One region of the Bradyrhizobium sp. USDA3516 genome, then DNA from elsewhere that is predicted to be linked to it. Evidence: predicted binding sites of a transcription regulator. Region 1 holds the regulator's gene; each other region holds the start of a gene.

What was found. Region 1 encodes LexA, which represses DNA repair genes until DNA is damaged. Its sites were predicted from a motif close to TGTTCNNNNTGTGTTCNG; they were not measured.
Region 2: the regulator LexA is predicted to act here: its motif matches at 6,383-6,400, upstream of AC24YW_RS11345 (ribonuclease T2 family protein).
Region 3: the regulator LexA is predicted to act here: its motif matches at 2,026-2,043, upstream of AC24YW_RS05365 (ImuA family protein).

The regions. Positions count from the first base shown of each region.
Region 1 covers NZ_JBYGYN010000006.1:278,895-288,607, reverse strand. The annotation lists gene AC24YW_RS20785 (bifunctional diguanylate cyclase/phosphodiesterase) at 1-590, shown strand, start outside; gene AC24YW_RS20780 (S41 family peptidase) at 678-2,015, opposite strand; gene AC24YW_RS20775 (alpha-hydroxy acid oxidase) at 2,317-3,450, shown strand; gene AC24YW_RS20770 (HAD family hydrolase) at 3,479-4,102, shown strand; gene AC24YW_RS20765 (hypothetical protein) at 4,260-4,463, shown strand; gene AC24YW_RS20760 (molybdopterin molybdotransferase MoeA) at 4,683-5,891, shown strand; gene lexA (transcriptional repressor LexA) at 6,067-6,768, shown strand; gene AC24YW_RS20750 (hypothetical protein) at 7,167-7,601, shown strand; gene AC24YW_RS20745 (GAF domain-containing protein) at 7,806-8,747, shown strand; gene AC24YW_RS20740 (ComEC/Rec2 family competence protein) at 8,754-9,713, opposite strand, start outside.
Region 2 covers NZ_JBYGYN010000003.1:238,077-247,789, reverse strand. The annotation lists gene AC24YW_RS11380 (molybdenum cofactor biosynthesis protein MoaE) at 1-116, opposite strand, end outside; gene moaD (molybdopterin converting factor subunit 1) at 121-372, opposite strand; gene pgsA (CDP-diacylglycerol--glycerol-3-phosphate 3-phosphatidyltransferase) at 369-986, opposite strand; gene uvrC (excinuclease ABC subunit UvrC) at 1,084-3,144, opposite strand; gene AC24YW_RS11360 (outer membrane protein) at 3,392-4,015, shown strand; gene AC24YW_RS11355 (cold-shock protein) at 4,086-4,301, opposite strand; gene AC24YW_RS11350 (23S rRNA (adenine(2030)-N(6))-methyltransferase RlmJ) at 4,593-5,453, opposite strand; gene AC24YW_RS11345 (ribonuclease T2 family protein) at 5,643-6,335, opposite strand; gene AC24YW_RS11340 (hypothetical protein) at 6,459-6,920, opposite strand; gene AC24YW_RS11335 (hypothetical protein) at 7,105-7,404, shown strand; gene AC24YW_RS11330 (DUF3617 domain-containing protein) at 7,450-7,980, shown strand; gene AC24YW_RS11325 (hypothetical protein) at 7,989-8,399, opposite strand; gene AC24YW_RS11320 (ATP-binding protein) at 8,435-9,713, opposite strand, start outside.
Region 3 covers NZ_JBYGYN010000001.1:1,114,241-1,123,953, reverse strand. The annotation lists gene AC24YW_RS05375 (UdgX family uracil-DNA binding protein) at 1-711, opposite strand, end outside; gene AC24YW_RS05370 (putative DNA modification/repair radical SAM protein) at 711-1,946, opposite strand; gene AC24YW_RS05365 (ImuA family protein) at 2,108-2,896, shown strand; gene AC24YW_RS05360 (Y-family DNA polymerase) at 2,793-4,388, shown strand; gene AC24YW_RS05355 (error-prone DNA polymerase) at 4,385-7,861, shown strand; gene AC24YW_RS05350 (SDR family NAD(P)-dependent oxidoreductase) at 8,062-8,832, opposite strand; gene AC24YW_RS05345 (hypothetical protein) at 9,032-9,319, opposite strand; partial or broken gene AC24YW_RS05340 (CoA transferase) at 9,410-9,625, shown strand.

The sequences.
Region 1 (9,713 bases):
CGACGGCGTGCCGGGACGCGGCAAGCTGGCCCGACGACATCCGCCTCGCCGTCAACGTCTCGCCGGTGCAGTTCAAGAGCGGCACGCTGGCGCTGAAGATCATGGCGGCGCTCGCCGCGTCGAACCTGCCGGCGAGCCGGCTCGAGCTCGAGATCACCGAGGCGGTCCTGATCCGCGACGACGATGACGCGCTCGCGATCCTGCACCAGCTCCGCGCCATCGGCGTGCGCATTGCGCTCGACGATTTCGGCACCGGCTACTCGTCGCTGAGCTATCTGCACCGCTTCCCGTTCGACAAGATCAAGATCGACCGCTGCTTCGTCGAGGACATCGCCCGCCCCGACGGCTCCGCCAGCATCGTTCAGGCCGTCGTCAACCTGGCCGCGGCCCGCCGCATGACCACGACGGCCGAGGGCGTCGAGACCGAGGAGCAGCAGCGCCTGCTCCGCACGCTCGGCTGCTCCGAGATGCAGGGCTATCTGTTCAGCGCCGCCAAGCCCGCCGACAAGATGCTGGAGCTGTTCGCGCTGCACCGCAGCCGGCTCGCCCGGCGCGAAGGCAGCGAGAGCCGCCGCCGCGAGGTCGGTTAGGTCGGATCCCCGAAACGGCGCCGCAAACGAAACCGCCCGGAAGCGGTCATCCGCTTCCGGGCGATCCAGTATCCGGCGTCGTGAGGTCTAATTCGGCACTGCAGCCTTCGTCGCAGACTTGGCGGCGACCTCGTTCGCAGGCGCGCCGCGGAGAAAATCGAACGCCGCATGCAGGGCCTTGTCGTCCTTCGCTTCCGGCGGGACGTAGGATTGCGATCCGGTCTGCTCGCCGCCCTCGCCGGCCGACAGATGTCCGCGCATTTGGGATTCCGCCATTGTGTCCATCCGGCCCTTCAGCTCGGGCGGCACGTCCTGGAGGATCTCGATGTCGGGCGCGATGCCCTGGGCCTGGATCGAGCGGCCCGACGGCGTGTAGTAGCGCGCCGTGGTCAGCGCCAGCGCGCCGTTGCTCGAGCCGAGCGGAATGATGGTCTGCACCGAGCCCTTGCCGAACGATCGCGTGCCGATCAACGTCGCGCGCTTATGGTCGTGCAGCGCACCGGCAACGATCTCCGAGGCCGAGGCCGAACCGCCGTTGATCAGCACCACGATCGGCTTGCCCTTGGTGAGGTCGCCGCCATGGGCAGTGAAGCGCTGGGTTTCTTCCGGACTGCGGCCGCGGGTCGAAACGACCTCGCCGCGCTGCAGGAAGGCGCTCGACACCGACACGGCCTGGTCGAGCAGGCCGCCCGGATTGTTGCGCAGATCGACCACGTAGCCGGCAAGCTTCTCCGGCGGGACCTGCCTGGAGACCGAGGCGATCGCCTTCTTCAGGCCGTCGGTGGTCTGCTCGTTGAACGAGGTGATGCGGATATAGCCGATGTCGCCGTTCTCGACGTGGAAGCGCACCGGGCGCACATGGATGATCTCGCGCGTGATCGTAACGTCGAGCGGCGCATCCGCGCCCTTGCGGATGATGGTGAGCTTGGTCTTGGTGTCGACCGGGCCCTTCATCTTGTTCACTGCCTGCTCGAGCGTCATGCCCTGCACGGCCTCGCCGTCGATCTTGCCGATGAGGTCGCCGGACATGATGCCGGCCTTCGAAGCCGGCGTGTCGTCGATCGGCGAGACGACCTTGACGAGGCCATCCTCCATCGTGACCTCGATGCCGAGCCCGCCGAACTCGCCGGAGGTGGTCTCCTGCATCTCGGTCCAGGACTTGGCGTTCATATAGCGCGAATGCGGGTCGAGCGAAGTCACCATGCCGGTGATCGCGCCCTCGATCAGCTTGGCATTGTCCGGCTTCTCGACATAGCTGGCCTTGACCCGCTCGAATACGGCGCCGAACAGATTGAGCTGGGCATAGGCATCATCCGCGCTCACTGCCGCCCGCGCCGCCCATACGCCGCCCTGCGGGCTGGCGATCAAAAGGGTCAGGCACGCTCCCGTGAGCGCGCCCAGGGGGAACAGCAGGGTTTTCCGCATGAAGGTGCCCTTTTGCTTGGCGTTTCTCTTGAGGCCGGCAGACGCCATGCAAATGGCGATCCAGCCCACCTCTCACAATACCATTCCGGTTTCTTCAAGGCCGGGATGCCACGCCGGCGGATACATCGAAGAAATCCCTTCGCCTTGGCCTAAACTTTTGGCAACGTTCCGAAACTGTTTCGAAGCAACACGACACTGGTCGGGCCCCGACGCCTCGCAGCTATGCGATTTTAGGATGGTTTTGGAGGGCCGGACGCGATAGGCGATGGCGACAAGACTTCAAATTCTCGGGAGGACAACAATGAATGAAGCGCCCCGCATCCGGCAGGAACGGAACGTCGAGCTCGGCGCCAGCGACGAGCCGTTCCAGAACCTGCACGAGTTCATCCGGAAGGCGCGCGTCAACCTCAACCAGAATGCCTGGGACTACATCGTCGGCGCCGCCGAGACCGAGACCACGATGCGGCGCAACCGCATGGCGCTCGACGAGATCGCCTTCCGCCCACGCGTGCTGCGCGACGTGCGCAGGGTCGATGGCAGCGTCGAGCAGTTCGGCCGCAAGCTGCGCCTGCCGGTGGTGCTGGCTCCCGTCGGCGCACTCGAGATCTTCGATCCGGATGGCGCGGCGAGCGTCGCGCGCGCTGCAGGCAGGTTCGGCGCGGCGCACATGCTGAGCTCGGTGTCCGAGCCCGGCCTCGAGGCGACCGCCGAGGCTGCCCCCGATGCCTTGCGTCTCTATCAGCTCTATGTCCGCGGCGACGATACCTTCGTCGCCGACGTCGTCAGCCGGGCCGAGAAGAACGCTTACGCCGCCTTCTGCCTGACCGTCGACACCGCCCATTACAGCCGTCGTGAACGTGACATCGCCAAGCGCTACGTTCGCGAGAGCCGCCTGCGCGCCACTGGCGGCGATTTCCAGAAGGGCCTGGAGTGGCGGACCGTGAAGATGATCAAGGACAGCTTCAAAATTCCGCTGATCCTCAAGGGCATCGCCACCGCCGAGGATGCGCAGATCGCGCTCGATCACGGCGTCGAGTGGATCTACGTCTCCAACCATGGCGGACGCCAGCTCGACCACGGCCGCGGCGCCATGCACGTGCTGCCGGAGATCGTCGACGCCGTGAAGGGCCGCGCCAAGATCATGGTCGACGGCGGCTTTTGCCGCGGCACCGACATCGTCAAGGCGATCGCGGCGGGCGCCGACCTCGTCGGCATCGGCCGGCTGCAATGCTGGGCGCTGGCGGCAGCCGGCGAAGCCGGCGTCGCGCGGATGCTGGAGTTGCTCGAAGACGAGGTGCTGCGCTGCCTCGGCCTTCTGGGCGCCACCTCATTCGCCGAGATCGACAAATCCTGCCTACATCCGGCGACCGCCACCAACGCGCCCAGCGTGTTCAGCGCGTTCCCGCTGTTCGATCACGAGCCCTATCGTTACTGACGCGCCACACTGACGTGAAAAGGACGCAATGACATCGCTCTCTCCCGGCAGCGCGGATGCGCTGCTGTTCGACCTCGGGCGCGTGGTGCTCGACATCGACTTTTCCAAGGCGATCGCCTGCTGGGCGGGACATGCCGGCTGCCAGCCCGAGGCCATCATCGCGCGCTATGTGCGTGACGAGGCCTACCGGTTGCACGAGATGGGCAAGATCAGCGATGCGGACTATTTCGCCTCGCTGCGGTCCTCGCTCGGGATCGGCATCTCGGATGCGCAATTCCTGGAAGGCTGGAACGCGATCTTCGCCGGCGAGATGCCTGATATCGCCGAGCTGCTGCCGCGCGCGGCGAAGCAGATGCCGCTCTACGCCTTCTCCAACACCAATCGGCCGCACGTCGACTATTTCTCAAAGGAATATGCCGATCTGCTCGGCCATTTCCGCGAGCTCTATCTGTCCTCCAGCATCGGCCTGCGCAAGCCGGATGCCGAGGCCTTCGACCATGTCGTCGCGGCGATCGGCGTGCCGGCCGAGCGCATCGTATTCTTCGATGACCTCGCCGAGAACATCGAGGGAGCACGGGCGCGCGGCTTGACCGCCGTGCATGTCACCTCGCCGCTCGATGTCGGGAACGCATTGAAGGCGCTGGGCATCTGAGCCGCGGACAGCCCGGAGCGCGATCACTCCCGGAACAAAATTTGCCGAAAATGTGGAACCCGCTCCCTTTGTGCATTTTTATACAGAGTTCCGGGAACGGAATACCACCTTTCGGACTCATGAGTCCGTTGGGGACTTCTACATTGGACTGATCGACGTGCTGGGCAAGACCTATCTCACCAAGCAGGCTTCTCTCCTGCTCGAATTCGCCAGAACCACCTCCGATTCTGACCTCTCCGCCAAGCTGATCAGCAAGGCCGCCGACCTGAAATCCCAGGCCGATCCGCTGCCCGACAAGGATCAGGGTCCCAAGCCGCCCGACGTCGCGGATTTCAGTCCCGGCGATCCGACGGAGCGTTGACCGATGCTGGCCGTGGCGCTCGTCATTGTCGTCCTGGCCATGGCGATCCTAGTTCCGGTCTATCTCGCCTTTCTCATCATGCCGCGGCGGAGTTGAGCTGACCTCCTCCACCCCGCGATCACGCAGGATAGATCATCCCCCGTGCTGCTTTGCCTCACGGCTGCACTCGGCTAGAACTCTCGCCGCCCATTGACTGATGTGCTCAGCAGGAGTTCGCCCGTGGCCCTGATGCCGGTTTCTGACGCGCTCGCCGCGGTGCTGGCCGGCGCAGAGCCGCTGGCTGAAGAGAAGGTTTCGCTCGACGAGGCCTATCATCGTGTGCTCGCCGGCGACATCGCGGCGCGGCGGACGCAGCCACCGGAGGCGATGTCGGCGATGGACGGCTATGCCGTGCGCGCGGCCGACGCGACGATCGATTCCAGGCTGACCGTCGTCGGCGAGGTGGCGGCGGGTCGGCCGTTCGCGGGACGCGTCGGCCCCGGCGAAGCCGTGCGGATCTTCACCGGCGGCGTCGTTCCCGACGGCGCCGATGCCGTCGTGATCCAGGAGGACACGGCTGCCGACGGCAAGCATGTCACGATCAAGGAAGCCGCCATTTTCGGCCGGCACATCCGCGCTGCAGGCATCGACTTCCGTGAAGGCGACGTGCTGCTGCGCAAGGGAATCCGTCTCACCGAGCGCGATCTCGCCCTCGCCGCCGGAATGAACCATCCACATCTCGCCGTCGTCCGCCGCCCGAGGGTCGCGATCCTCGCCACCGGCGACGAGCTCGTGATGCCGGGCACCGCGCCTGGTCCCGGCCAGATCGTCTATTCCAACGGCTATGCCCTGCACGCGCTCGCCCGCAGCGAGGGCGCCGAGACCATCGACCTCGGAATTGCCGCCGATACGCTGGAGGCGACCTCCGCCGGCATCCGCCGCGCGCGCGAGGGCGGCGCCGACATCCTGATCACGACCGGCGGCGCCTCGGTCGGTGACCACGATCTGGTCCAGCAGGCGCTCAAGGGCGAAGGCATCGCGATGGCGTTCTGGAAGATCGCGATCCGGCCCGGCAAGCCGATGATGCACGGGAGGCTCGGCCCGATGCGCGTGATCGGCCTGCCCGGCAATCCCGTGTCGTCATATGTCTGCGCCTTCCTGTTCATGGTGCCCTTGATTCGCGCTCTCGCGGGCCGTTCAGCGATTCATCATCAGCGCGAGCGCGCCGTGCTGGGCCGCGATGTCGCCGCCAACGACCAGCGCGAGGACTATCTGCGTGCGCGGCTGGAGGTGCGCGACGACGGCACGCGCGTCGCCCTTCCCGTCAGCCATCAGGACTCCTCCCTGCTTGCGAATCTCGCTGCGGCACAGGTACTTCTCGTGCGGGCTCCGTTCGCCCCCAAGGCCGAGGCCGGCACGCCTTGCGAGGTGCTGCGGCTCCCGGCCTGAGCTGCGAGCCACACGCATTCCGCGAGCTTGGCCGCGTTCACCGTAAATTAAGCAGTTGCGGAACACATATCGAACATATAGTGTCCGTTCATGATTTGTTTCGAGGATGTAGCGGCCTAGTGCCGACTTCATCGTGTCGGAATCGAACGACATCAACCGGGGGACTTTGGTCGAGATGTTGACGCGCAAACAATACGAGCTTCTGCGGTTCATCAGCGAGCGTCTGAAGGAAAGCGGCGTGCCGCCGTCCTTCGACGAGATGAAGGATGCGCTCGACCTGCGCTCGAAATCAGGCATCCATCGCCTGATCACTGCGCTCGAGGAGCGCGGCTTCATTCGCCGCCTGCCCAACCGTGCCCGTGCCATCGAGGTGATCAAGCTGCCCGAGCTCCAGGCCGCCGCCGGCAATCGCCGCGGCTTCACCCCGAGCGTCATCGAGGGCAATCTCGGCAAGGTGCGCGCGAGCTCCAGCCCGCCCGCGGACGAGGGCGAGCGTCCGGTCGCGGTGCCCGTGATGGGCCGCATCGCCGCCGGCACGCCGATCGAGGCGCTGCAGACCCGCAGCCACACCATCAGCGTACCGCCGGACATGCTCGGCTCGGGCGAGCACTACGCGCTCGAAGTGCGCGGCGATTCGATGGTCGAGGCCGGCATCCTCGACGGCGACATGGCGCTGATCCAGCGCAACGAGACTGCCAATACCGGCGACATCGTGGTGGCATTGATCGACGACGAGGAGGCCACGCTCAAGCGCTTCCGCCGCCGCGGCGCCTCGATCGCGCTCGAGCCCGCCAATGCCGCCTACGAGGTCCGCATTCTTCCGCCGAACCGCGTGAAGATACAGGGCAAGCTGATCGGGCTTTACCGGAAGTACTGATACGGGAAGTCTCAAGCGCCTCGCGCGCTTCGATCGGCATCGTCGATCCAGCATCGGAGCGGATGCTTGTTCGCTCCGGCCGGACGGTTTCTCTGGTTCTGCGCCGACTGTCCGGCCCTCTTCCCGCGCGACATCCGCCGCGCGACATCCGCCCATGCAGGCCCGCAGCCATTTCTGCTTCGCCGGCAGAGTCGTGCCGGCCGTGCCGATAGCTCCGGCCGAATGCAAGGACGCGAGGTTTGTTCCTATTGAATCCGGGAAAGATAATGTGATCGCGCGCTGCGGACGCGAGCCGCAGATTTGCCCATAACCGAGCAGAGCGTTGCAGGCTTCCACTCTGATAGAGGCCTGCGCCTCGAAAGAGACGCGGGTCGCTATTCCAGCATGAGGAGCACCCGATGTGTGACTACAGCCTGCATGCCGTCGCGACGCGCCCCGCCGAGGTCGGCGAGACGATCGTCACGACAACCTTCCGCGGCACCTCGACGCGCGGTTTCGCTTCCGAAGCCGATCTCTCCGTCGCGGTCTGTCTGCTGCCGGGGACGGAGCTCGCTTTCGCCGACAACGTCCGCTACGACAACCGCTGGATCTGGACGCGCACCGTGAACTCCCGCGTCGGCAAGTTCGGCAAGATCGACCCGCACATTCCCGATCGCCATCATGACGCGATCGAATTCCCCGACGGCAAGTACGTGCTGGTGACGCAGCTCGTCGAAGGCCAGCGCGCGACCGTGCTGCAATTGCCGGTGACGCAGCCAGCCCCCGAGCGCGAGCACAAGCCGCAGATCATCGCCGACACGCGGCCCACGATCACGCGCCTGCCGATCGGCTGACGCCCATCGGCCGAAAGGCCGAGCCCGGGATTGAAATTGCCGTCGCCGGCCGAGGCCGGCGAGCCCGGTGGGTTTGTGTTTCAGGACATTCGATCGGTAAGCCCGTCGCCGCACGAAGTTTGGGCCGTCCTGCCTGAATTTTGAACGTCCGCTCCGCAGCCAAATGACCGATGCTGTCGTGGTTCGAGGCGGCGGACACGCTCGATGAAGACCTTTATTCGCGTCGTTGAACTCTGGATACCCGACCGGACGCGCATGCGGCTGGAATTCGGCGGCGGCCTCTACGGTGAAGGGCTGTCCGCGTTCAAGGCCGTCAGCGAAGAGCTGCACTTCGGATACGACGAGGGACTTCCAGGCAAGGCCTGGGCCTGTGGTCACCCCGTCATCCTCACGAAATTCGCCAACTCCTATTTCAAGCGGACCGATCAGGCCGCTGCGGCCGGCCTCACCTGCGGCGTGGCGGTGCCGGTGTTCGCGGGCGAATTCCTGCAAGCCGTGCTGGTGCTGTTCTGCGGCGACGACGAGGCGCATGTCGGCGCGATCGAGCTCTGGCACAACGATCCTGATCTCTCGCACGAGATGGGGCTCGTCGATGGCTATTACGGCACGGCGGACATGTTCGAATTCAACTCCCGCCACACCAGATTTCCGCGCGGCTTCGGCCTGCCCGGACGCACCTGGAAGGCGGGCCTGCCGCTGATCATCAAGGACCTGCACGACGCCAAGAGCTTCCTGCGCTGGGAGGACGCCGCCAAGGTCGGGATCAATCTCGGCGTCGGCGTGCCCTACCGAACCGGCACCGACCAGACCTGGGTTCTGACATTCCTCTCCGCGCAGGCAACGCCGATTGCGCGACGCTTCGAGATCTGGGTCCCGAACGAGGCCCGTTCGGCGCTGGTCTTTCGCGCCGGCGATTGCAGCGCGCAGACCGACCTCGCCGCACGCTATGCGGCGCAGTCCATCGCCAAGGGGGAAGGCAGCATCGGCGGCGCCTGGGCCGTCGGCATGCCCGCGCTCAACGACGATCTCACCAGTGACGGCTCGATCGCCGGCTCCGAAGCCCGCGCAGCCGGGCTGAGCCGAATGGTGGCCCTGCCGGTCATCGGCAACGGAAGGCTTGACGCGGTGCTGGCCTGGTATTTGTGATCCGCGTCAATCGTCGGCCTGCAAGTCGGCCTCCGATGGCGTTGCGTCCCGGTTGCGGGGTACGGCCGCCTTCGGCACGAGGCTGCCGTCGAAATCCCCCTCGCCGGCGCCGGCCGGCAGCCAGGGACGGCTTGCTCCCCTCGCCCTCACCACCTGCACCGAAAACCCCTCTCCGCTGCGCGTCAGAGCCAGTGCGCCCTGACTGGCAAGACGGGCCCGATCGACCACCATCGCCGCGCAATCGGACGGCGCCGGCCGCGCCGTCACCACCAGCGCGGCGCGGCTGCAATCATCGGCCAGCGCGTCGATGCGCGTCGCTAGCGCGATGAGCCGTCCGTCCGCGAGCGGCGCCACGCAGCCGGACTCGTCGCACGACACCCCGCTCGCCAATGAGGCGTTGCCGGCATCGCGCGGATCGGCATCGGCAGCCAACCACTCTTTCAGCAGGAAGCTGTCCTTGCCGGCGCGGATCACATGCAGGCGCCCATCCCCGCCCCGGACCGCGACGCTCGCACCATCCCCGGCAATCAGGATGTCGGGCTGCCGCACCGACAGTCCCCAGAGGATCGCTGCCAGCAGCACGAGGGCGCCGGACCAGCGCAAGGGCGTGCGCAACAGGCCCATAACAATGAGCCCGAGGCTCGCCGCGACCAGCGGCGCGATCCCGAAGGCAGGAATGCGGCCGACCGCGCCCGGCAGGGCCGCCACCCAGCGCGCGACCAGGACCATCCACTCGATGCCGATTCCCATCAACCACCAGAACACGCCGTCGAGCCCGAAGGGCGCCGCGAGCAGTCCGAGCAGCCCGGCCGGCATCACAAGCGCCGAGACCACCGGCATGGCGCCGAGGTTGGCGAGCACGCCGTATGGGGTCACGCGATGGAAGTGGAAGGCGGCGTATGGCGTGGTCGCGAGCCCCGCGATCAGCGAGGCCAGGAACAGCATCGCGATCTCGCGGCCGCCCCA
Region 2 (9,713 bases), on a different contig from region 1:
ATGCCGGAAAATGTCACCACAGCGCCGATATCGGTCCGGCTGCTCGTCAGCACCGAGATCTCGCGCGCGACGTCGAAATCGTCTTCCTGGATACGGATGGTGACGGGGCAGGTCATGAGGCTAGCCGCCGGTCATGGGCGGGAAGAACGCGATCTCGCGGGCGCCTGCGATTGTCGCGTCCTGCTTGACGTGAGCGCGGTCGATCGCGGCGCGGATCACCTTCGGCTTCTCGAACGCGTACGCATAGGCTTCGCTTTGGCCGGAGAGCCAGGCGATCAGCTCCTCGACGGTGCGTACGCTCGCGGGAGGCTCGATCGTCTCTTCGGCCTTGCCGACGCGCTCGCGTACCCAGGCGAAATACTTCACCTTCATCCCTCGTCCTCCTTGATGAGGTGATGGATGCCGGCGCGGAAATAGTCGTAGCCGGTGTACATGGTGAGGATCGCCGAAGCCCACAGCAGTGCGAGCCCAATCATCGAGACCACCGGCACCACCTGATCGCCGGCTGGGCCGGCGATCAGGAAGCCGATCGCAACCAGCTGGACCGTGGTTTTCCACTTCGCAAGCTTGGTCACGGGCACGCTGACGCGGAGCGCAGCCAGATATTCGCGCAGGCCCGAGACCAGGATTTCGCGGCACAGGATCACGATGGCGGCCCATAGCGACCAGCCGTGAATGATGCCATCCGCGGCCAGCATCAACAGACAGGAGGCGACCAGCAGCTTGTCGGCGATCGGATCGAGCATGCGGCCGAACGCCGATTGCTGATTCCAGATCCGCGCGTAATAGCCGTCAAGGTAGTCGGTCACCGCGGCGCCGATGAAGATGGCGACCGCGAGCCAGCGCAGCCAGAGCGGCTGATCCAGAATCGACTGTGCATAGATGCATCCGACCACGACCGGGATCGCGGCGATCCGGCCATAGGTCAGGATGTTGGGGAGGGACATCGCGCGGCTGGTGGTCCCTCGTGTCGTGGCGATGTTCATCCGTCCTACCAATACCGCTGCTGCCTGAACGTCAACCGTCCCGCACCCCAAATGAGGTGCGGACACGACGATCATATGACTGCGGTCCCCCTTTAGTTCATCCCGGCTGGGGATGGAAATACTCGAAAATCCTGCGGGCACTCTCGGCGCTCACCCCCGGAACCTTGCCGAGATCGGCGATCGAGGCCCGTTCGATCTCCTTCAGAGTTCCGAAATGGTGCAGCAAGGCACGTTTGCGTGACGGGCCGATGCCCGGAATCTCCTGCAAGCCGGCCTCGCGAATGTCTTTCTTGCGCAGCTTGCGGTGTGAGCCGATGACGAAGCGGTGGGCTTCGTCGCGCAGGCGCTGAATGAAATAGAGCACGGGATCGCGCGGCTCCAGCTTGATCGCCTCGCGCTCCGGCATGAACAGGGTTTCGCGGCCGGCATCCCGGTCCGGTCCCTTGGCGACCGACATCAGCGACACCTGGGCCAGGCCGAGATTGGCGAATATCTCGCGCACCGCGTTGAGCTGGCCGCGGCCGCCGTCGATGATCACGAGGTCGGGCCATTGCGGGAAATCGTCGTCCTTGGCCTTGCTGGCGGCGTCCTCGGGCGGATTGATCAGGCGCTTGAAGCGGCGCTCCAGCACCTCGCGCATCATGGCGAAGTCGTCGCCGGGCGTGATGCCTTCCGACTTGATGTTGAACTTGCGGTACTGGTTCTTCACGAAGCCATCGGGGCCGGCGACGATCATGGCGCCGACCGCATTGGTGCCCTGGATGTGGCTGTTGTCGTAGACCTCGATGCGCTTGGGCACGTGCGGCAGGCTCAGCGTCGCGGCCATGGCCTCGAGCAGCCGGCCTTGCGTCGCGGTGTCCGCGAGCTTGCGGCCGAGCGCCTCGCGCGCATTGGTCAGCGCGTGGGTGACCAGCTCCTTCTTCTCGCCGCGCTTGGGCGCGGTGACCTCGACCTTGTGGCCGGCCTTGATCGACAGCGCATTGGCGAGCAGCTCGCTCTCCTCGATCTCGTGCGAGAGCAGGATGTTCTTCGGCGGAGGCTTGTCGTCGTAGAACTGGGCGAGGAAGGAGCCGAGCACCTCCTCCGGGGTGAAGCTCTTCTCCGCGCGTGGAAAATAGGCGCGGTTGCCCCAGTTCTGTCCGGTGCGGAAGAAGAACACCTCGACGCAGGAGAAGCCGCCCTCCTGGTGGATGGCGAACACGTCGGCTTCCTCGACCGTGCGCGGATTGATGCCCTGCTGCGACTGGATCGCCGACAGCGCGGCGAGGCGGTCGCGGTACAGTGCGGCGCGCTCGAATTCGAGCTCGTTTGAGGCCTTCTCCATCTCGCCGGCGAGCTCCTGCTTCACCGCCTGGCTCTTGCCGGAGAGGAAGTCGCTCGCCTCGCGCACCAGCGTCGAATAGCCGCCGAAATCGATCTCGCGGGTGCAGGGTCCGGCGCAGCGGCGGATCTGGTGGAGCAGGCAGGGCCGGGTGCGGCTCTCGAAGAAGGAATCGGTGCAGGAGCGGATCAGGAACGCGCGCTGCAGCGCCGTGATGGTGCGGTTGACCGCGCCGGCGGAGGCAAACGGGCCGAAATAGCGCCCGGGCCGGGTCTGCGCACCGCGATGTTTCAGGATCTGCGGCGCCCAATGATCGCCGGTGATCAGGATGTAGGGGAACGATTTGTCGTCGCGAAGCTGCACGTTGAAGCGCGGCCGCAGCTGCTTGATGAGGTTGGCTTCCAGCAGCAGCGCCTCGGTCTCGGTCGTGGTCGAGACGATCTCGACGGTGACGGTGGCCGCGATCATGCGCAGGATGCGGGCCGGCAGCGGCGCGCTCTGGCGCGCATAACTGGACAGGCGCTTTTTGACGTTCTTGGCCTTGCCGACATAGAGCACGTCGGCATTCGCATTGAGCATGCGGTAGACGCCGGGTGAGGTGGGCGCGAGGCGGACCGCGCGCTCGATCGCCTCGTGACCGGTCGCGAGCGGGCCTTCGCCGACAGCGCCGCTCTCTTCCAGGATGTCCGGCAGCAGGGCGTCGTCCTCGTCATCGCCCCCTGCCGCGGCGGGATCGACGTCCGGCGCGGCCAGCCGCTCGGGCGGCGTGTCGCTCGCAGCAGCCGGCGGCGACTTGCGCGCGCGGTCGTCCGGATTGTCGGGGGAATCGTGAACCATGGGGCGAATTTAGGCGCTGGGGGTGCCGATTTGAAGTTCCGGCCGTGCGGCACGCACAGATGGCGGCCAGTTCCCGGTAACGCTTCCTTAAGTCTGTTAAGCGGGCGGTAACCCGGCTTAACAGGCCTTTAACTTAAAACTCTCGATAAATCCTACGCGAAAAGTTCTTGGTTCCGTAACCATGCGGTTTTGCTCGCGCGGCGGCGCGGGCATCGCTCGGGTTGCGACGATTGCGTTGGAGTGAGTGATGAAGAGGCTCGTTGTGGGCGCAGCCGCGTTGGTTGCAGCCGGCTGGTCAGCTTCGGCAGAGGCCGCCGATCTCAATTACGGGCAGCGGGCGCCCTACACCGTCAATCAGCCGCTCAATGCCTATAGCTGGGCGGGTCCCTATCTCGGCGGCAACATCGGCTATGAATGGGGCTCGGTCGACAACAACCCCACCAAGCCGTCCGGCTTCGTCGGCGGGGTGCAGGCCGGCTACAATTTCCAGAACGGCCCGTGGGTGTTCGGCGTCGAGGGCGACATTCAGGCCGCCGGCGCCGACGACACCTTTGCGCCGTGGAAATTCTCCAATCCGTGGTTCGGCACCCTGCGTGGCCGCGCCGGCTATGCGTTCAACAACGTGCTGTTCTACGGCACCGCCGGTCTCGCCTTCGGCGAGCTGCGGGCGCAGACCTTCGGCTGGTCGGAGTCGCACACCAGTGCCGGCTGGACCATCGGCGCCGGTGCGGAAGTCGGCCTCGCGCCGAACTGGAGCGCCAAGCTCGAATATCTCTACATCGATCTGTCGACCAGCCAGTTCGCAATTACGGGCGTGTCAAACGGCTATAGCGCCAACGTTGTGCGCGCAGGCGTGAATTACCGCTTCTGACATCCAAAGAAGAAAATACCGGACCAGCCTCCCGGCCGCTCGCGGCCGGGATTTTTTTGCGCCAGGCGCGCTAGGAGAGGATCACCAGATTGACCGCCTTCGGTCCCTTCCCCTTCTTGTCCGGTTCGACTTCGAAAGTAATACGCTGTCCTTCGGCAAGGTCCTTCAGTCCCGCCCGCTCCACAGCGGTGATGTGAACGAAGACATCGCGACCGCCGTCGTCAGGCTTGATGAAGCCGTAGCCGCGCTCGCCGTTGAAGAACTTGACCGTTCCCGTCATGGCCATCGGGAAACTCCCCCTCATTGCTCCTCCGTCGCGACGCAGACTCACGTCGCGACATGACCGGGCCTTACGGAGCCCGGGAGCTGGCCATCCTTGGACGGACCTATTGGTCCGGCGGGATCTTTCTTAGGGCCTTCACTCCGCCGCAACCATTCGCGGAAGCGGAACGTAAAGCCAGTCACGGAAATAGCATAATACGGTTCTTTGCAGATTGACTACCGGTCCTGCATATTTTTCCCAAGAATGCCGGAGTGTTACGGCTTGGCATTACGGCTTGGCGTCAAGGCCTTGGCGTCAAGGCTTGGGCACCTCCAGTCGGAATCTGGCAGCCCCGCCCTGGCCGAGCGGTATTTCCAGCTCCGGCAGAATGGTCTTGAGCTCGCCGTGCAGCGTGTAGGGCGGGTTGACGATCAGGAGTCCGGTGGAGGTGAGGGCGGCGCTGTCGGCTTGCGGCGCGACGCTGAATTCGAGGCGCAGGCATTTTCCAGGCGGCTTTGCTGCAGCTGCGAGCCGCGCCACGGTTTGCGCCAGCGTGTCGGTGGCGCGCCGGTTCTTGGCGGGATACCAGATTACGTAGATACCGGTCGGCCATTTCGCGAACGCCGCCGAGAAGGCTTCGCCCAGCCGCTCGAACTCGTCCTTTGCCTCGAAGGGCGGATCGATCAGCACGAGGCCACGCCGCTCCTTCGGCGGCACGAAGGCCGGCAGCGCCACCCAGCCGTCAAGATCGACCACGCGGGCCTGCTCGTCGCGGCGCAGCGCATCGATCAGCGCTTTCCGGGCCTTCGGCTCGAGCTCGCAGGCGACGAGCCGGTCCTGCGGCCTGAGCAGGCCGCGCGCGATCAACGGCGAACCCGGATAGACCTTGAGCTCCGCCTTCGGATTGAAGGCGCGGACGATGTCGAGATAAGGCTTCGTCAGCGCCGCGCTCTCGTTCGACAGACGGGACTGCAGCAGCCGCGCGATGCCGGTCAGCCATTCGCCGCCCCGGCGCGCCTCGTCGCTGTCGAGATCGTAGAGGCCGGCGCCGGCATGGGTGTCGATGACGCGGAACGCTGCCGGCTTGTCCTGCAGGTAAGTGAGGATGCGCGCCAGCACGATGTGCTTGATGACATCGGCGAAGCTGCCGGCGTGGAAGGCGTGGCGGTAGTTCATGGCAAGAGCACTACGCCACGTGAAGGCTTGAGCAAAGAGCGACGATCACGCGTCCCGGACGCGGTGCAGCGTGTAACGCTGCGCCGCTGAGCCGGGACCCAGCTCTTCTTGCGTGATGGGCCCCGGATCAGCAGTGCACTACGCCGCGTCGCGGCGCATTGCACTGCGTCCGGGGAACGATATCTTGGCCTACCCGCCCCGGATCGGCGGCATGGTCACCTGGTCGCGGCGGCAGGCGCGGCGCTCGATCTCGTCGCAGGCGCGGAATTGCAGGTCCTTGCTGAGGCAGATGCGGACCTCGGACAGCCGTGTCCGGTTGCAGGTGACCGAGACGGCGGCACTGCTGAGACCTGGATTGGCCTTGATGAAGGCCTCCTCGACCTCCGCCGGCGCGACGGTCTTGGCCTGCGACAGATCGAGATATTCGGCCGGAATCTTGATCGCGGCACGCGCCTTGCGGATCATCTCGAAATAGCCGCGGCCCTCCAGCCCGGAGCAGGTGCCGTGCTTGTCCCACTCGTTGAAGATCAGGCCCGGCGCCGGCATCAAATCGAGCATCGAGGAGACGATGTTGCGGTTCAGCCGCGGCGCCGGGCGCTGGCAATACTCCGGAAAGCCGTTCTCGTATTGCGGCCACAGCCCATGCACCACGAAGGCGTAGGGCCGTCCGCCGCATTGCATCTGGGACCGGCCGCCCCGTTCGGCGGCTTCCTCGCAGAACGAGGGCGACCATGACAGCGCCAGCACGTAGAAATCGAACTCGCCGGGTGCGTTCTGCCGCCTGTCCTGCGCCTTCGCACCGCCGGCCAGGCTGGCCAACCCCGCAGCGAGAGTGAGCGAGATCATCAAACGGGACAACGAACGCAATCTGAAGTGAAACATGGCGACGCCCTTCAACTAGACTGTGCATACACAGCCTAGCAGGGGATGGGAACATTTCAAGAACAAAATTGCGGTGGCAGTCATCGGGCTGGCTGATCAGCCCGAATCAGCCGCTGGTGGGAATCAGGGCCTGGCGGCGCGGCAGGCCGGATTGTAGGCCCAGTTGCGATCCACCCCGACGACGCACCATTCGACGCCATTGCCGTAGGCGGCAAAGCCGCCATCCTCGATGATCGAGAAATGCACCTTGCGCGCCTTGCCGTCATTGAGCATGGCCTCGCCGCTGCAATAGCGGCGCGGAATGTTGTCGGACTGCCAGGGCCGGAACGCGGTCTCGCGAACGGCGGAGAAGCCGGTGATCTGCAACGAGGAATTCCAGAACGTGGACTCCTTCTCGGCGAACTCGTGCACGATCCTCGGCAGAGCCCAGTCGCAAGGGGCGACGGCGCCGTCATAGCGCGGCCCGCTCAGCCAGAAATTCAGCTCCAGCGGATTGGCAGCTTTTGCCTCGCCAAGCGAGAGTGCCCCGAACATGAGGCCGAGCATGGCGGCAAAGCGGAGCGATTTCGGGAAGGGGGCGGGCATGGTCAATCCGGACAGTTCAGGTCTTGCGAAGGTCGGACGGTGCCGCGAAGGTTGGGGGAGGTCAAGTGCAGCGCGGCAACACTTCGCCAGGACTTGACCAGGATGTCGCGGCCAACAGGGGTTCGGTTCTTTTCACGCCGGTCCCGGCACCGTAAACTGCCGCCAGCCAATTGGAGTGACGGTAATGCGAATCATTGCGGCCGCGGGTTTTCTCGCCAGCCTGGTTGTCTCGGGTCTGATGGCGAGCCAGTCGGCGCACGCCGATTTCGTGCCGCCGTTCAAGGGCAATGACACCGGCGGCATCATCGCCTATTCGATGGCGGCACAAGTCGATGCGCGTCAGGTCGCGGTCGATCATTGCGCCCGCTACGGCAAGGTCGCGAAATTCCTGGGCGTGCAGGGCTATGAGGGCGGCTATATCTCGTTCTCCTGCCGCTGGGTGCCCTATGGCGCCGCCGACCGGCCGATCCGCACGCTGTACTGAGGCGTTGTCGCAAGGCCGCACCTCTCTCAGCCGGGAGCTTCTCTCATGACGCGCAAACCCGCTTTGCTCGGCTCGATGCTTTGCCTCGCCTTGTCGGCAGGCAGCGCCGGCGCCGACGAACTGCCGCTGCGCAAGGCCGGTCTTTGGGAGATGAAGCTGGTCACATCAGGCTCGCCCGTGCCCGAAATGACCATGCAGCACTGCACCGACGAGACCGTCGACAAGGAGATGAGCAACAACGTCTCCCCGATGGCCAAGCAGATCTGCGCCAAGCAGGAGATCAAGAAGACCGCGACCGGCTATGTCAGCGATTCCGAGTGCAGCGTCGCCGGCGTCAGCACGACCTCGCATGCCGAGATCACCGGCGATTTCAACTCGGCCTACACGGTGAAGACCACTTCACACGCAAAAGGCGGCGTTGCCGGCGCGGCGGGGCGCGACAGCACCACGACGCTGCAAGCCAAGTGGCTGGGGGCCTGCAAGCCGGATCAGAAGCCCGGCGACATCGTCATGCCCGGCGGCTTCAAGATGAACACGCGCGACATGGACAAGCTGAAGGCGCTGCTGCCGAAATAGGTGGGGTGCTATTTTAACACCTGCGCCAGCGGACCGTCCTTGGCAGCCAAGGCTGACCAGCCCGGCTGACTCCCGGCTTCCAATCTCGCGAAATAGTCATCGCGCAGCAGGATTTTGGCGGCGACAGGGCCGCCGGCTCCATCCCACGTGACGGCGAATTCGTGGGTCGAGCCGGGAGGGGCGAAGCGAGAGCTTTCGTTGACGAACGACGCCGCATTGGCGAACGGCAGGTTCGCCGGGTCGTGCCACTCAGGCTCAATCGGGGTTGGGCAGCGATTGTAGAGCCAGACGTCGCTACAGATCTTCCGGTTTCGATCGAGCATGTAGGCGTAGGCCACCTTGCCATCATCCTCGATGATGACTGCGCTCTCATCGAATGGTGAGACGAACTTAGCGACGAATCCATCCGTGCCACTCATTCTTCAACTCCGCAGGATTGCCGCGCCGCATTCATCTATACCGGTATCCTCACGCTCGCCCTCAATCCCCCCATCGGGCTGTCACCGAGCGTGATGTCGCCGCCGTGCGAGCGGGCGATGTCGCGGGCGATGGCGAGCCCCAGGCCGGTGCCGCCTTCGTCCTGGTTGCGGGCGTTGTCCAGCCGCAGGAACGGCTTGAACACCTCTTCGCGCAAGTGGGCGGGAATGCCCGGGCCGTCGTCGTCGACGGTGACGGTCAAATAACGGTGATCGCGCTGGCCGGTGATGGCGATGTTCTTGCCGTAGCGCGCTGCGTTGGTGACGAGGTTGGCGAGGCAGCGCTTGAACGAGGCCGGCTTCACCGTCACCACGGGCAGGCCGTTGAACGCGACGGTCGCGGTATGGCCGTGGCGCTCGGCATCGCTGCGCAGCTCCTCGAGCGCCTGCGCCATGTCGGTCGGCTGCGACTGCTCGCCGGAATCGCCGCGGGCGAACGCAAGGTAATCCTCCAGCATCATCGACATCTCGTCGACGTCCTTGCGCATGCCTTCGAGCTCGGGGCTGTCGCCGATCAGCGCCAGCTCGAGCTTGAAGCGGGTCAGGATGGTGCGCAGATCGTGGCTGACGCCGGCGAGCATCGCGGTGCGCTGCTCCATGGTGCGCTCGATGCGCGACTTCATCTCCAGGAAGGCGACCGCGGCGCGCCGCACCTCGCGCGCGCCGCGGGGCCGGAAATTCGGCGCCTCGCGGCCCTTGCCGAAACTCTCGGCGGCATCGGCAAGGCGCAGGATCGGCTTGATCTGATTGCGCAGGAACAGCACCGCGACGATCAAGAGGATCGAGGACGTGCCGACCATCCAGAACAGAAAGATCTCCGAGTTCGAGGCATAGGCGGCGCTGCGCTGCGCGAACACGCGCATCACGGCATCGTCGAGTTGGATGCGGATCTCGACCAGATTGGAGCGCCCGACGGTGTCGATCCAGAACGAGCGGCCGATCTGGCGGCCGAGCTGCACCGACAGCGTCTGGTCGAGCAGCGAGAAGAACGGCTTTGGTCCAGGCGGCGGCATGTCGCCAGCAGGCAGGAAATCGACCACGAGGCCGAGCCGCTGCTGCGCGATGCGGCGGATCTCGTTGCGGTCCTTGTCCTGGGGATAGCCCTTGTAGACGTCGATGAGTGCGGCGATGTCCTGCACCACTGCGGCCGACAGGCGGCGCGTCACCGTGTTCCAGTGCCGCTCCATGAACACGAAGGCGACGACCGATTGCAGGATCACCATCGGCACGATCATGATGAGCAGGGCGCGGGCGTAG
Region 3 (9,713 bases), on a different contig from region 1:
CTCGGGCAGGTTCCTCCAATATTTCTTCGGCATCTCGGCCTGCATCGCCTTCACCTTGAGCCGGGCCGGATTGAAGATGCTGGCATAGTAGCGCCGCCAGGTTTCCTCCAGCCGGTCTTCGCCCGGCGCCTCGCTCTTGCTGACGCCCGGCGTGAAGGAGAGCGCATGGCCGTCCCAATGCGCGCAGAGGTCCGGCGTCAGGATCGACCAGGGCATGTCGGCGAAGCGCTTGGCGAAGAACGGCGCGGCGAGCTCGACGACGTGATGCTCCGGCTCGAACCAGGCGACGTAGTGCGCCTGGCGTTCCCGGCCGATCTCGCGGAAGCGCACGAAGGCATGCATCTTGTGCTCGTCGCGATAGACCGCTTTCGCCATGGCCGTGACAAGCGCGACATCGGGGTCGGTCGCAACCTCGAGGAGATCGTGATTGTCCTTCAGCCGGAACAGCAGGCGAAAGAGGATCGCAAAGCGTTCGTCATCGCGATGCAGGATCGCCGCCTTGGCGAGCTCGACGAATTTGCCTGGTACGTTGAAGGTACCGTCGTTCACCTCGAGGATCGGAGACGGCAAGGACGGTGCGAACAGCTCGGCTTCGCGGCCCTGTACGGTCCAGGTGACGTCGCCGGGCGGCACGTGATGGAGCACGAGGCTGCGCGCGGCCTTGCGCCAGCCGTCGAAGTCGGTTTCGGTGTCGAGCATGATGTACTGCATCAGAAGCCAAATCCCAGTTGCGTTGCCTTGGGCTTGAACCGTTCGATCAGCCCGGCTGCATCGAGACGATGCGGTGAGGGACGGTGATCGCTGAGGACGATGAACGGCAGCGCCTTGTTGCGGGGCACATGCAGCCGCGCGAGATCGGCGAGGCGGATCGTGGTGGTGCGCCGCGTCGCGAGGATGCGTTCGACCGTCCTGGTGCCGAAGCCCGGCACGCGCAAAAGCTCCTCGCGGCTGGCGCGGTTGACGTCGAGCGGGAAGCGGTCGCGGTGGCGCAGCGCCCAGGCCAGCTTGGGATCGATGTCGAGCGGCAGCATCGCACTGTCGTCGACGATCTCGCCGACGTCGAAGCCGTAGAACCGCATCAGCCAGTCGGCCTGGTAGAGCCGGTGCTCGCGCAGCAGCGGCGGCGCCCGCAGGGGCAGGGCGCGGCTGGCATCAGGGATCGGGCTGAACGCGGAGTAATAGACGCGCCGCAGGCGGTAGGCGCCGTAGAGATTGGCGCTGGTGTGGAGAATGGTGTGATCGGAGGCGCTATCTGCGCCGACGATCATCTGCGTGCTCTGGCCGGCCGGCGCAAAGCGCTGCGGCTTGGCCTTTGTTTGCGTTGTGCGGTTCTCCTCGGCCTCGTCCAGCTTGAGCCGCAGCCGGCCCATGGTGCGGCGGATCGCGCGCACGTCCTTCTCCGGCGCGAATTGCTGCAGACTGGTCTCCTCAGGCATCTCGATGTTGATCGAAAGACGGTCGGCATATTTGCCGGCCTCCACGATCAGCGCGTCGTCGGCCTCGGGAATGGTCTTCAAATGGATGTAGCCGCGGAAATGATGCTCCTCGCGCAGCTTTCGCGCGACGCTCACCACTTGCTCCATGGTGTAGTCGGGGCTGCGGATGATGCCGGAGGAGAGAAACAGGCCCTCGATATAGTTGCGCCGGTAGAAGTCGAGCGTGAGCTTGACCACTTCGTCGATGGTGAAGCGGGCGCGGGCTACGTTCGAGGAGGCGCGGTTGACGCAATAGAGGCAATCGTAATTGCAGGCGTTGGTCAGCAGCACCTTGAGCAGCGAGATGCAGCGTCCGTCCGGCGCGTAGGAATGGCAGATGCCCATGCCCGGCGCGGTCGAGCCCATGCCCTTGCCGTCGCTGGAATCCCGCTTCTCGGTGCCGCTGGAGGCGCAGGATGCGTCGTATTTGGCGGCGTCCGCCAGAATCTCCAGCTTGCGTTGTACGTCCATGTTTGATCTCTTTGATTCCGCTCATGAATCTTTGGATGCGCCAATTCGATTGACTCTGTCGGCGCCGTTAGCTTTATATTAGAACATATCATGAACAAATGAGCCAGCTGCTGGTTCTCTTTTTGAGAGCCATCGGCAATCACCTCTGAGGAGCGGCGAGCATGAGCGGCGCACGTATGAGCGCGCTTGCGACCTTGCGTAGCCAGATCGAGCGCATCGAGACGGCGGAAGTCGTGCATCCGCACGATCGCATCGCGCTCGGCCATGGCGCGGCCGACGCCGCGCTGAAGGGCGGGCTCGCGCGCGCGGCGATCCACGAGGTGTTTTGCGAAGGGCGTCAGGGCGCGGCCGCGACGGGCTTTGTCATGGGCCTTGCGGGACGCGTGAGCGCACGCCGGCCGCTATTGTGGGTGCGGCAGGATTTTTCGGAGCGCGAAACCGGCGCGCTGTCGATGAGCGGGCTATCCGAGCTCGGCCTCGATCCGCGCCGTGTGGTGATGGTGCGCGCCGCCAATGTCGAGAGCGCGCTGCGCACCTCGGCCGACGCGCTTGCCTGCGATGCGCTCGGCGCCGTCGTGCTCGAGCTCTGGGGCGAGACCAGGCAGTTCGATCCGGTAGCAAGCCGCAAGCTGACGCTGGCCGCGCAAGGCTCGGGCGTCACCGGCCTCTTGCTGCGGATGGCCGCGCAGCCGCTGCCCTCGACCGCGGAGACCAGGTGGATGCTGCGTGCGGCGCATTCGCCGCCGGGCTCGGTGTGGAATGCCTGGGGCGCGCCGGTGTTCGATGCCGAGCTCTTGCGCAATCGTCATGGCCCATGCGGCCGGTGGATCATGGAATGGAATTGTGATGAGTGCCAGTTCAGTGAACCCTCGACGTATCCTCAGCCTGTGGCTGCCGCGCCTGCCCATCGACAGGATCCAGCGGTTCGTTGGCAGCGCCGGGCTGGGTAAAACCAATCCTGAGCCCGATATCGTCGTCATCAAGGACAACAATGCGCTGGTGATCCATGCGCTGGACGAGGCCGCCGAGCGCCTCGGCCTGTATATCGGCCAGCCGCTCGCCAATGCGCGGGCGATGTGCCCGGACTTGCGTGTGTTCGACGCCGATACCGTGGCCGATGCGAAGACGCTCAGCGATATCGCCGATTGGTGCGACCGCTTCACGCCGCTGGTGGCGCTCGATCCGCCGCACGGGCTGTTCCTGGATATCACCGGCTGTGCGCATCTGTTCGGCGGCGAGGCCACATTGTTGCGGACATTGGTCCGCGCATTGGGCCGCCAAGGCTTTGCCGTCAGCGCGGCGATCGCGGGCACCTCGATCTGCGCCCGCACGCTGACGCGGCAGGTAGCCGGCTCCATCGTGGCCGATGGCGGCGAGGCGGAAGCGATCAGGTCGTTTCCGGTCTCCGCGCTCGGCGCGGGTGAAGCCATCACCACCGGCCTGCGCCGCGCCGGGCTGAAGACCATCGGCGACGTCGCCTCGCGCAGCGCCTCCGAGATCACGGCGCGGTTCGGTGCGCGCTTCTCCACGCTGCTCGCCCATGCGCTGGGGCAGGGCGATACGCCGATCAGCCCGCGCAAACCGCTGCCCGACTATATCGTGGAAAAACGCTTTGCCGAGCCGATCGCGACCGACACCATGATCGCGATGACGCTGTCGCGGCTGGCCGACACGTTGATCGCGTCCATGGAGAAGCAGGGCAAAGGCGCGCGGCGGCTTGAAGCGGCGTTCTTCCGCACCGACGGTGTGGTGCGTATGATTACGGTCGAGACCGGACGTCCGGTAACGCGAAGCGCCGTGGTCGACCGCTTGTTCCGCGAGCGGCTCGATGCACTCGCCGATCCCCTCGATCCCGGCTTCGGCTTCGACATGGTGCGATTGTCGGCCAGCCGCACCGAGATCGTGGTGCAGGAGCAGCGCGATCTCGATGCCCATGTCCACGACAATGACGAGCTCGCCGCGCTGATCGACCGCATCGCCGCGCGCATCGGCGGCAAGCGTGTCGTCGTGCACCTGCCGCAGGATACCCATATCCCCGAAAGCGCGGTGCTGGCCGCATCGGCGCAGCATCATCTCGCTGCCGCCATGCAGGCCGAATGGCCGGCGCGCGTCGCGAGCGAGCCGCCGCTGCGTCCGTTGCGGCTGTTCGACAAGCCGGAGCCGATCAAGGTGCCGTTCGCGACCGTGCCCGATGGCCCGCCGCATCAATTCACCTGGCGGCGCGCGCTGCATGCGGTGGTGCGGGTGGAAGGGCCCGAGCGCATCGCGATGGAATGGTGGCGGCAGGACGGCAAGCAGCTGACACGGGATTATTTCCGCATCGAGGATGCCGAAGGCCTGCGCTTCTGGATCTTTCGCGACGGTCTCTATGAGGGAGAGGTGTTCGATGGTGACGGCAAGCCGGCGTCTCCCGGCTGGTATGTGCATGGTCTTTTCGCATGAACAGCCCCGCTTATGCCGAGATCGGCATCACCACCAATTTCTCTTTCCTGCGCGGCGGCTCGGATCCGCGCGCCTATGTGCATCAGGCGAGCGCTTTAGGAATTCCGGTGATCGGCATTGCCGATCACAACACGCTCGCGGGTGTGGTGCGGGCCTACAAGGAGCTCGACAATGACAAAGTGCTGCACAAGCCTAAGCTGCTGATCGGTGCGCGCATCGTCTTCAGCGACGGCACGCCCGACATCCTGGTCTATCCGCGTGATCGCGCGGCCTATGGCCGGCTGTGCCAGCTCCTGACAAGGGGCAAGCGCGGCGACGACATCACGCGGATCGAGAAGGGCGAGTGCCATCTCACCCTCGCCGATCTCCTGGAATTCTCGGAAGGCCAACTCCTGGTGTTGACGCTGCCGCATCGTTTCGAGCCGGCGCGGGCGCTGGATGTCCTCGCAAAGCTGAAGGCGAGCCGTGCCGAGGGCGTGTGGCTGGCGGCGAGCCTGCTCTATCGCGGCGACGACAGGCGTCGTCTCTCGCGGCTCGATGATCTCGCGGCAAAGGCCAAGGTGCCGCTGCTCGCGACCAACGAGGTGCTGTATCACGATCCCGGCCGCCGTCCGCTTCAGGATGTGCTGACCTGCATCCGGGAAAAGACCACGATCGAGGCGATTGGGCGGAAGTTAGAGGCCAATGCCGAGCGCTTCTTGAAGACCCCGCGCGAAATGGCGCGGCTGTTCCGCGATTTTCCCGAGGCGATCGCGCAGACCATGCGCTTTGCGGACGTAATCGAGTTCTCGCTCGATCAGCTCAAGTACCAATATCCCGACGAGCCGGTGCCGCCGGGCAAGACTGCGCAAGGGCATCTGGAGGATCTGACCTGGGCGGGCGTCGACAAATATTTCGGCGGCAAGATCGAGGACAAGCTGCGCGCGACGCTCAACAAGGAGCTCGCGCTGATCGCCGAGCTGAAATACGCGCACTACTTCCTCACCGTGCACGACATCGTGCATTACGCACGCAGCCAGAACATTTTGTGCCAGGGCCGCGGCTCAGCGGCGAACTCGGCCGTGTGCTACGTGCTCGGCATCACCTCGGTCGACCCGACCAAGGTGGACCTCTTGTTCGAGCGCTTCATCTCCAAGGAGCGGCTGGAGCCGCCCGACATCGACGTCGATTTCGAGCATTCGCGCCGTGAGGAGGTAATGCAATATGTCTATCGCCGCTACGGCCGACACCGCGCCGCGATCATCGCCACCGTCATCCATTATCGCCCGCGCAGCGCTATCCGCGACGTTGGCAAGGCGCTCGGCCTGACCGAGGACGTCACCGCCGCACTCGCCGATACCGTCTGGGGCAGCTGGGGCAAAGGCCTCAACGACATGCAGGTCCGGCAGGCCGGGCTCGATCCCGGCAATCCCATGATCAACCTCGCGGTCGAGCTTGCGACCGAGCTGATCGAATTCCCGCGCCATCTCTCCCAGCATGTCGGCGGCTATGTGCTGACCCAGGACCGGCTCGACACCTATGTGCCGATCGGCAATGCCGCGATGGACGACCGCACCTTCATCGAATGGGACAAGGACGACGTCGACGCGCTTCGTATGATGAAGGTCGACGTGCTCGCCCTGGGCATGCTGACCTGCATCCGGAAATGTTTCGATCTGATCGACCAGCACAAGGGCGAGCGTTTTGTGCTGGCGAGCGTCCCGCAGGACGACCCCAGGGTCTACGACATGCTGTGCCGCGGGGAATCGCTCGGCGTGTTCCAGGTCGAGAGCCGCGCGCAGATGAACATGCTGCCGCGCTTGAGGCCGCGTACCTTCTACGATCTCGTCATCGAAGTCGCGATCGTGCGCCCCGGTCCGATCCAGGGCGACATGGTGCATCCTTATTTGCGGCGGCGGAACGGCCTGGAAAAAGTGAGCTATCCGTCTCCGTCACCGGATCACGGCGACAAGGACGAGCTTTACAATGTGCTGCACAAGACGCTTGGTGTCCCGCTGTTCCAGGAGCAGGCGATGCGCATTGCGATCGAGGCCGCACATTTCACCTCCGAGGAAGCCAACGGCCTGCGCCGCTCGATGGCGACCTTCCGCAATGTCGGCACCATCGGCCAGTACGAGGAGAAGCTGATTGGCAACATGGTCGCCCGCGGCTACGATCCCAACTTCGCCAAAAGCTGCTTCGACCAGATCAAGGGATTCGGCTCCTACGGCTTTCCGGAGAGCCATGCCGCGAGCTTTGCACAGCTGGTCTACATTTCGTCGTGGCTGAAGCACTATCATCCCGACGCCTTCTGCTGCGGGTTGTTGAACTCGCAGCCGATGGGCTTTTATGCGCCGGCGCAGATCGTCGGCGATGCCCGCAAGAACGGCGTCGAGGTGCGCGACATCGATGTGTCCTACAGCTTTGCGCAGAACACGCTGGAGCAGGGGAGCGGCAAATACTGCGCCGTGCGGCTGGGCTTCCGCCAGATCGATGGATTCCACTGGCTGGACGAGGACGAGGAGCGCCTGAAGCGCTCTCAGCTGTCATTCCGGGGCGCGCCATTTGGCGCGAGCCCGGAATCCATTGGGCCGCATTTGCCTGGAGGAATGGATTCTCAGATGCGCAATTGCGCATCAGAGCTCGATGCTGACGCATCGCCCCGGAATGACAAGAGAGAGGACTGGGCCGACCGCATCGTCGCCGCGCGCAACCGTCGTCCCTTCACCTCGCTGGAGGATTTCGCCCGCGACACCGGCCTGCCCAAACGCGCGCTGATCCTGTTGGCGGATGCCGATGCGTTCCGCTCGCTCGGGCTCGACCGCCGCGAAGCGCTGTGGCAGGTGCGGCGGCTGCCCGACGACGTGCCGCTACCGCTGTTCGAGGCGGCGACCGCGCGCGAGCAGCCGGACGAAGGCGCAAAGCCGCTGCCGGTGATGCCGCGCGCAGAGCAGGTGGTTGCCGATTACCAGACCATCCGCCTGTCGCTGAAGGGACATCCGATGGAATTCCTGCGCGAGATGTTGACGCGCGAGCGTATCGTCGCCTGCAAGGAGATCAGCCATGAGAACGAGCGGCGCCGCGTCCGCTGCGCCGGCGTGGTCCTGGTGCGACAGCGGCCGGGCAGCGCCAGCGGCGTCGTGTTCATGACGCTGGAGGACGAAACCGGCATCGCCAATGTCGTGGTCTGGCCCAAGATCATGGAGCAGTACCGGAAAGAGGTGATGGGCGCGCGCCTCATCCTGGTCGAAGGCTACATCCAGAGCAGCCCGGAGAAGGTGACGCATCTCATCGCCCAGCGCATGGTCGACCGCTCGCACGATCTGGTCGGATTGGCCAACGATGCGCTCGGCCGCAAGCATCCGCTGCCCGCAGGCGCCACCGTGGTCGAACCGCTCAACGAAGATCCGCGCGCGCTTGCGGATAGCCCAGCGCAAAAAATCCGCCACCCCCGCAACGTCCGCATCCTGCCGCCGTCGCGGGATTTTCATTGACGTATTGAGCGAGCTTTCCGCCTCACCGTCATTGCTTCGCTGTGCTCGCAATGACGAGAGTGTTGAGCGACCATGCACCACACTCGCAGTCGTCATACCCGCGAAAGCGGGTATCCACTACGCCACGGCCTCTCGGCTCAATCACAACCGCCTCTGGGATCTGGATCGCCCGGTCAAGGCCGGGCGATGACAGTGCGGCCTCAAAAATTCACCCGGTTCGAGATCGCTCCGTCCACCACCAGATTCGATCCCGTCGTGAATCCCGACACCGGGCTGGCCAGAAACACCGCCGCGCTCGCGATCTCCTGCGGCGTCGCCATGCGGCCGGTCGGGTTGCGCTTCATCGCGTCCTGGTACCGCTCCGGCATGTTCTTCTCGATCATTTCCCAGACGCCGCCCTTGAAGTAGACGGTGCCGGGTGAGACGACATTCACCCGGATCTTCTTCTTCGCGTATTGCCGCGCCAGCCCCTTGGCCATGTGGATCAGCGCGGCCTTGACCGGGCCGTAGGAGCTCGCCGTGTCCGCCTGCGCCGCGGCGATCGACGAGATGATCACGAAGGCCGCATCGCCGCCTTCGGCGCCGCTTGTCTCGAGGGACGGCCGTGCGGCCTCGAAGGCGTGCACGGCGCCGAGCACGTCGAGCCGGAAATTCTGCTCCCAGGACGCGGGATCGTGCCCTTGCGCCATTGCGCCGGCATTGGAGAACAGCATGTCGATGCCGCCGAGCTCCTTCGCTGCCGTCTCGATCCAGCTCTTCAGTGCCGCGCCGTCGGTGACGTCGACCGTGCCGCCGGTGGCGTTGATGCCGCTCGCCTTCAACTCCGCGACGGTGGCCGCAACCTGATCGGCGTTGCGTGCGCACACCGCGACATTGGCGCCTTCACCCGCCAGCGTCGCCGCAATCGCCCGCCCGATGCCGCGCGTGCCGCCGAGCACGACGGCGTTCTTGCCTTTGAGACCGAGATCCATTGTTGGCTCCTTTTTGTTGGTGTTGCGAGTGTAGCTGTTTCGCGAGGCGCCCAGAAGCCTCCACGTCGTCATTGCGAGGAGCTCTTGCGACGAAGCAATCCAGACTGCCGCCGCGGAAAGATCCTGGATTGCCTCGCGGAGCCTGTCATCGGGCCGCGCTGCGCGCGGACCCGTTGGCTCGCAATGACGCGGAGAGACTTCACTCCGGCGCCGCCCCGACCGGCGGGCCGCCGGGCGGGCGGTGCAGGAAGGTCAGCGAGGCATAGGCGCCGGCCCAGGAGCCGATCGCCGCAAAGGCGACATAGAAGACATTTTCGGTGTAGCTGATCACGGCGTAAGAGGAGAGCAGGTACCAGATCGCGCTCCAGTTCGCCGCCGGGATACGCTTGCGCGCGATCACGGCCGAGGTGAACATGACATAGACGGCGTCGGTGGCCGCGGTCGCGATGAACACGGCACCTGCGATGAGGGGATCGATGGCGGCCATTGCAATCCTTTCTGCGATCATGACGTGGTCGCGAAAAGTACAGCAAACGGGCAGGGAGAGAAGCGGCCATGCAAAGCCTCGCCGATATCCTGGCTGTGGAATCTCGGCCGGCTCGAGGGCGGATTGAATACCCCGGATCTTACGGCAGAGGCCGTACATGCTGCGTTCATAGAGCACATGCAATCTGGCTTCGGCACGTTGAAGGCGGTGCAGCATTCCGCACGTCTGTCGAAGACACCGGCGCAATGGAGCCGTCCGGCGATGCCGCTGGGCAGTCATCCGGCACAATGGCCGGCCCGAAGCTGACATGAAGCTGACATGTCGGAGAATTTTAACGCAAACGGAAAGGGCCGACGCGTTTTTTAGGTTGTTTGAAATCCCAGTTCGGCACTAT